Linked DNA regions of Hahella sp. HNIBRBA332. The protein of the gene in region 1 interacts with the protein of each later gene in a pairwise test. Links are inferred from orthologs where the notes say so. Each region holds a gene or a part of one and is shown on either strand. Other genes may lie near its edges. The genes, in order: dsbD and O5O45_RS14945.

Region 1 (3,203 bases):
GAATCCACTCCAACGCCTGCGGCTTCACTTCAACCCGCTCAAACTCCGCCTGACGCTGGGCGCTACGGCCATCGGGCTCGTACCAGTACCCGTAGTCGATGAGTTGGCGACGTGCTTCACCAGCGATGCACCAGTGAGAAATCTCATGCAAAGCGCTGTTCACAAAGCCATGAGCAAAATGGATTTCGTTGCATCCGCCCGTTGCGGAAGCAGGCAAGTAAATAGGCTCGCCTTCTCCGCGCACCAGCACTGTATTCAATGTTTCCCGGAACAAACCGTCGAATAATAGCTGCAAGTCTTGCGCCCTAGCGGCCGGCATGGAGAAGTCTAATCTGGAATAACTCGACAACGCGTAAAAAACCCCGATGCGTGACAGCTCCGTGTCGCTACAATCAAGCCGGGCGGCATGCCCGTCTTATGGATGCCCCATCGCCTGTGCGAAGCACTTAGAGTATAGGTGTTGCGATACATTCAGGCGGACCTTAAAAATAGTTTAACTTAACCGCAGAAAGTCGCGCAGACAGGGGCCTTGGATTATGATGGCCGATTATCGATTTTATGGATAAGGTAATCAATTGTAATTTCAACGAGAAGTTCAAGTTTTTTGAACCTTTTAGCCAGTAAATTGTCATATTGAACCAGTCCATGCCCGCGCAACCGAAGGGACGCCCGGGAAACAGGAGCGCTGGATAGCGCCACTTTAATTTTTAAGCACCTGTAGCGAGAAACATGCCCCTACTACTCAGAGCCCTATTCATACTGACGCTGTTTTGCTGCGCCACAGTCAGAGCGGAAAGCAATCTGTTCGGCGACAACAGCGGCTTTCTGGCCGAACCGGAATTCCTGCCCGTAGAGGAGGCCTACCGGTTCACGTCATCGGTGGAAGGGGACGAGCTAGTCCTGCATTGGGCGATTGCTGACGGCTATTACCTGTACAAAGACCGCATGTCCGTGACGACAGACGCGGAGGGCGTAGCGCAAGGGCGCTGGACTTATTCCTCCCCTGGCGAGGAAAAAGAAGATCCTTATTTTGGCCTGGTCTACGTCTATCACGATGAGCTCACAATCCGCGTGCCGGTAGCGGCGGAGGACGGCGCCGAAGTCGAGTTCAAAGTACGCTATCAGGGCTGTGCGGAAGCCGGTTTGTGTTATCCGCCGCAAACGGAAACAGCGCTTTTTATCGGAACGGAGTCGGATGGCGCCACGCCAGCCGCAACCACAAGCAAGACTCCCTCATCCACACCGCCCTCAGCCAACCAAGGCGGTTCCTCAGCCGCTTCCAGCATCCCAGCAAGCAAGGCCGCTGACGTTGACTTCACGTCATCCACTTCGATTACGGACTACCTCATCGCCCAAGGCCTGCTGTTCAGTTTTTTCATCCTGATGGCGGTGGGGATAGGTTTAGCATTCACGCCTTGCGTGTTCCCCATGATACCCATCCTGTCCAGCATCATCGTCGGACAAAAAGAAGTCACTCTGCTGCGCTCCTTTATCTTGTCCTTTAGCTACATCATGGGTATGGCCGCCGTGTATACCGCGCTGGGCGCTGTCGCAGGCCATTTCGGCGAACTGGGTCAGGACGCCAACATTCAGGCGCAGGTGCAAAAACCCTGGATCTTGATCCTGTTCAGCGGATTGTTTGTGTTCCTGGCTTTATCCATGTTTGGATTCTACGAGCTGCAGATGCCCTCGTTTTTGCGCGACAGGCTCAGCGGCCTGAACAGCAAGCAAAAGGGTGGTGAAATCTTCAGCGTTTTCATCATGGGCCTGTTGTCCGCGCTGGTGGTGTCGCCCTGCGTTTCCGCGCCGCTCATCGCCGCGCTGGGATACGCGGCTTATCTAGGCTCCGCATTCAAAGGGGGCATGGCGCTGTTCGGCCTCAGCCTGGGCATTGGCTTACCATTGCTGATACTCGGCACTGGCGGCACCAAACTATTGCCCCGCGCCGGCGCCTGGATGGAGCATGTGAAACATGTCTTCGGCGTCGCCCTGCTGGGCGTGGCCATCTGGATGCTGGAGCGTATCCTGCCGCCGGAGGCGACCCTGACACTGTGGGCGGTATTGATCGGCGTCTCTGCGGTTTACATGGGCGCCTTCACCAATGTCGAATCTGGTTGGAGCGGCTGGCAGAAGCTTAGTAAGGGCTTGGGGCTGGTGTTCTTCGTCTACGCCGTCACCCTGATGCTGGGCGCCGCGGCGGGCGCCAACGACCCGCTGCAACCTCTGGCGCCCTATGCGATCAAATCCGCGATGGCGGCCCCTGGTGGATCAGCCGCACAGCCGCTATCTTTTGTCAAAGTCACCTCACCAGAGCAGCTCGATCAAGAGGTCGCCAAAGCCTCCGCCAGCGGCAAGCCCGTCATGGTGGATTTTTACGCCGATTGGTGCATCAGCTGCAAGATCATGGAACGGGAGACCTTCGTTCTACCAGAGGTGCGAGCGGGACTCAGCCGCTTTCACCTTATCAAGGCGGACGTCACTGAAAACGACCAAGGCAATCAGGCGCTGCTCAAACGCTACGGCATATTTGGACCTCCCGCATTCGTCTTCTTCGACGCCAATGGCGCAGAACTGGCGTCCAAACGCTTCCTGGGCGAAATCTCCAAAAACGCGCTTCTTAATCACGTTAAAGATATATAAACTGCCCGGCGTCGCAATCATCCATCATTAAGGGTTGTCAGCGCATGCCGCAAGATCGTTTCCTGCGGGGAGTGGCGTTCATCATTCTCGGCGAATGCTTTTTCGTGCTTACCGGCATGGTGGTGAAACATATCAGCCTGGAAGCCCACGTCTGGCAGATGGTGTTTTTCCGCAATCTCTTCGGTCTGGCTTTTCTTACTCCGCTTCTACTTCGCTCAGGGCGTAGCGCCTTCAAAACCCAGCGATTGCCGCTCCATTTTCTCCGCGCCGCCCTGGGCGTCGCCGCCTTTTCCTGTCTGATCTACACCTTCGCGTCCATTCGTTTGGCGGAAGCCACCATGCTGAAGCTGATGCTGCCGCTATTTATTCCAGTCATCGCCTGGGTCTGGCTACGCGAGCGTCCAACGCCAATTTTGGCGTTTTCTCTGGGCTTGGGATTTCTAGGCGTCATTATTATCCTGCAACCGGACAGCCTTGCCGCCGCAGGACGCCTCGCCATCCTCGCGGGATTGTGCGGCTCCCTGTTCGCCGCCGGCGCCAAAGTAGTGATTGGCCGCCTGGGC
Region 2 (3,318 bases), 2.3 Mb from region 1 along the record:
TTGATAGTGCATCCCCCCATGCTGTACATGGGTTATGTTGGCTTCTCCGTCGCTTTCGCATTTGCGGTGGCGGCGCTGATGGGCGGTCGCCTGGACGCGGCTTGGGCGCGTTGGTCGCGTCCCTGGACAACAGTCGCCTGGGCTTTTTTGACTCTGGGCATCGCTTTGGGAAGTTGGTGGGCCTACTACGAGCTGGGCTGGGGCGGCTGGTGGTTCTGGGATCCGGTGGAAAACGCATCTTTTATGCCCTGGTTAGTGGGCACTGCGTTAATGCATTCATTAGCGGCGACGGAAAAGCGCGGCGTATTCAAAAGTTGGACAGTACTGCTGGCGATATTCGCTTTCTCGCTTAGCCTGCTGGGCACTTTTCTGGTTCGCTCCGGCATTTTGACCTCAGTACATGCTTTCGCCTCAGATCCTGAACGGGGGCGTTTCGTGCTTATGATGCTAGGCGTGGTGATTGGCGGCTCGCTGCTGCTATACGCCCTGCGCGCGCCAGTGGTAAAAAGCCGCATCGGTTTCAGCGAAACATCCCGTGAAGTGTTCCTGCTGGTCAATAACATCATTTTGGTGGTGGCCATGCTGACAGTGTTGATTGGCACACTGGCTCCGCTGGTGGCGGAGTGGATGGATAAAGAAATCTCCGTGGGCGCGCCCTATTTCAATTTGATGTTCTCCCTGTTGGTTCCTTTATTGGTCATTGTGATGGGAGTGGGCATGTACAGCCATTGGAAGGACACCAGGGCGGCGCAGCTGCTTGGTCCTGTTCCCATGTTTCTGGCGATCAGCACCGTTCTTTCCGTTGTGATTCCCTGGATGTATGGGGAAATCCATTTGATGGCGGTCATTGGCGTTTTCATCGCCGTCTGGCTGTTTGCAGCGACTCTGCGCGACGCCTGGCTCAAAAGCGCCTCCTCACAAGGGCGTTTGCGTGGCTGGCTGCGCACCTCGCGGAGCTACAAAGGCATGGTGCTGGGCCACCTGGGCCTGGCGGTGACCATCGTTGGGGCGACCATGGTGTCGCAGTACACGCAGGAGCGGGACGTGCGTCTGGCGCCGGGACAATCGGTCGAGCTGGCGGGTTTCACCTTTCGTTTCGATGAAGAAACCCAGCGTCGCGGTCCCAACTTTATCGGTGATCGCGCGACAGTTTCGATCCTCGACAGCGATGGTGATGTACTGCATGTTCTGCATCCGGAAAAACGCCGCTATCAGGTATCCGGTAACGTCATGACGGAAGCAGGCATCAATCCGGGGCTGTTCAGGGATCTCTACGTTTCTTTGGGCGAATCCCTGGAAGATGAGTCCTGGACCATGCGTGTCCAATACAAGCCTTTTGTTCGCTGGCTGTGGCTGGGCGGCGTGTTTATGGCATGGGGCGGCTTTCTGGCGGTAGCGGACAGACGCTATCGCATCAAGCTGAAACGCAAGCTGTCAACGGCGGACGCCATGGACAGCGGAGACGGTCAGGCGCCAGCGCGTGGCGACGCCGATGCGCTGGGAGGACAGCAGGCGTGATGAAGCGGTTATTCTTATTTGTTCCCCTGCTGGCGTTTGTTGCGGTAGTCATTCTGTTCAATCAGAACATGGACAACGATCCCTCCAAGCTGGAGTTGGCGCGCAAGGATCAGCCTGTGCCCGCGTTTAAGCTGGGCGAACTGTACAACCCTGATCGGGAATTGACGCCAGCGGACCTGAAGGGCGAACCCATGCTGCTCAATGTCTGGGCGACCTGGTGTCCTTCCTGCCGGGTGGAGCACCCCTACTTGCTTAAACTCGCTAAGGAATACAACGTTCCGATAATCGGTCTGAACTATAAAGACGATCGCGACGCGGCTAAGAAGTGGCTTGAGGCGCTGGAAGACCCCTATCGCTTTGTGATTTTCGACCAGGAAGGGCGTTTGGGGCTGGATCTGGGCGTGTATGGCGCGCCTGAGACATATGTGATCGACGCCGCCGGCGTGATTCGTTATCGCCATGTGGGCGTGGTGAATGAAAAAGTCTGGCGGGAGACCCTGGCGCCGATGCTGCGTAATTTGAAGATGGCGAACGCCAATGGGGTTGAGGAGCCTGGCTCATGATCGCGCAAAGATTACTGATATCCCTGGCTGCGCTGTGGATGTCCGCTGTCGCCTGGGCGATTGATGACTACCAGTTCAGTAGCGAAGAAGGCCGCGAGCGCTATCAGACACTGACTTACGAGCTGCGTTGTCCTTTGTGTCAAAATCAGAATATCTCTGACTCCACTGCGCCCATCGCCAAAGATTTGCGTCGTGAAGTACATCGAATGATTGAAGAAGGGAAGAGCGACGACGACATTGTTGACTTCATGGTGGACCGCTATGGCGATTTCGTGTTGTATCGGCCGCGGCTGAACGCGCAAACCGCCGCTTTGTGGTTGGGGCCCGTGACAGTGGTGACCCTGGGTTTGTCCATTTTGCTGTATGTCGCTCGCCGCAGACGTCGCTCTCTGGGAGAGTCCACCGAGTTGAGCGACGAAGAACAGGCGCGTTTGCGCGCCTTGTTGCAGCAAACCTCTTCCGAAGAATCTGAGCAGAAATAACAGGCATTCCGAATGACAGTATTCTGGCTGGCTATCGTCCTTATTGCGGTATTGGCGATAGCGATCATCGCCGTTCCTTTGTTGTCCATCCTGAAATCCGGTTCACAGGGCGCTGGCGCGCGTCGTGACACCGCCAACGTAGCGTTGTTCGAAGATCGTCTAACCGAGTTGCGTGCGGAGCTGAAGGCCGGACAAATCAGCGATACGGAATTTCACGATCTGCATATTGAACTGGAAAAGTCGCTGTTGAACGACGCTGAGCCGGGCGCGCAGAATACAGCGTATCGCAGCAGCCGCATGCGGCAGATTCTGGTGCTGGTTCTGGTGGTGGTGGGCGTTCCCGTGACAGCGCTGCTGATGTATCAGCAGTTCGGCGACTATAAAGGCCTGCGTCAGGTGGAGTGGATGAAAGAGACTCGCCTGCAGTTGGCTCTGGCGGGAAACGATCCTGAAGAGATTTTGCGTCGATTGCGTGATCGTCTATTGGAGCAGCCGGATAATATCGAAGGTTGGGCGCTATTGGGTCGCTCCCTGATGACCATGCAGCGTTACGTGGAAGCAGAGGAGGCGTTTCGCCAATTGGCGGAGCTGCTGACGGCGGAGGGCGAGAACCCCGCTGGGGCTCATGGGCTGCGTGCGCAGGCGCTGTTCTTCAAGGAAGGGCGTTTGAGCGCTCCGGTCAGGGCGGCTCTGGAGCAGGCTCTGAAAACCGATCCCAATGAAGGTAGCTCACTGAGTATTCTTGGCGTGGCGGC

What was found.
Region 2: the proteins of dsbD (region 1) and O5O45_RS14945 interact in binary tests that used the Escherichia coli proteins (3 or more experiments, as listed by UniProt). The link is inferred for Hahella sp. HNIBRBA332 from one-to-one orthologs.

Annotation. Positions count from the first base shown.
Region 1 is NZ_CP132203.1:1,121,227-1,124,429, reverse strand. What follows is about bases 300-3,184. They hold dsbD (protein-disulfide reductase DsbD), read left to right. Parts: upstream 300-729; coding sequence 730-2,640; downstream 2,641-3,184. Other genes in these bases: O5O45_RS05250 (DMT family transporter), read left to right, coding at 2,685-3,184. Outside these bases: O5O45_RS05260 (elongation factor P hydroxylase), read right to left, coding at 1-295; more of O5O45_RS05250, read left to right, coding at 3,185-3,203. UniProt on the Escherichia coli protein: Required to facilitate the formation of correct disulfide bonds in some periplasmic proteins and for the assembly of the periplasmic c-type cytochromes.
Region 2 is NZ_CP132203.1:3,384,629-3,387,946, reverse strand. Bases 300-3,299 are described here. They hold O5O45_RS14945 (DsbE family thiol:disulfide interchange protein), read left to right. Parts: upstream 300-1,517; coding sequence 1,518-2,081; downstream 2,082-3,299. Other genes in these bases: ccmI (c-type cytochrome biogenesis protein CcmI), read left to right, coding at 2,576-3,299; O5O45_RS14940 (cytochrome c-type biogenesis protein), read left to right, coding at 2,078-2,563; O5O45_RS14950 (heme lyase CcmF/NrfE family subunit), read left to right, coding at 300-1,518. In the rest of the region: more of O5O45_RS14950, read left to right, coding at 1-299; more of ccmI, read left to right, coding at 3,300-3,318. UniProt on the Escherichia coli protein: Involved in disulfide bond formation. Catalyzes a late, reductive step in the assembly of periplasmic c-type cytochromes, probably the reduction of disulfide bonds of the apocytochrome c to allow covalent linkage with the heme.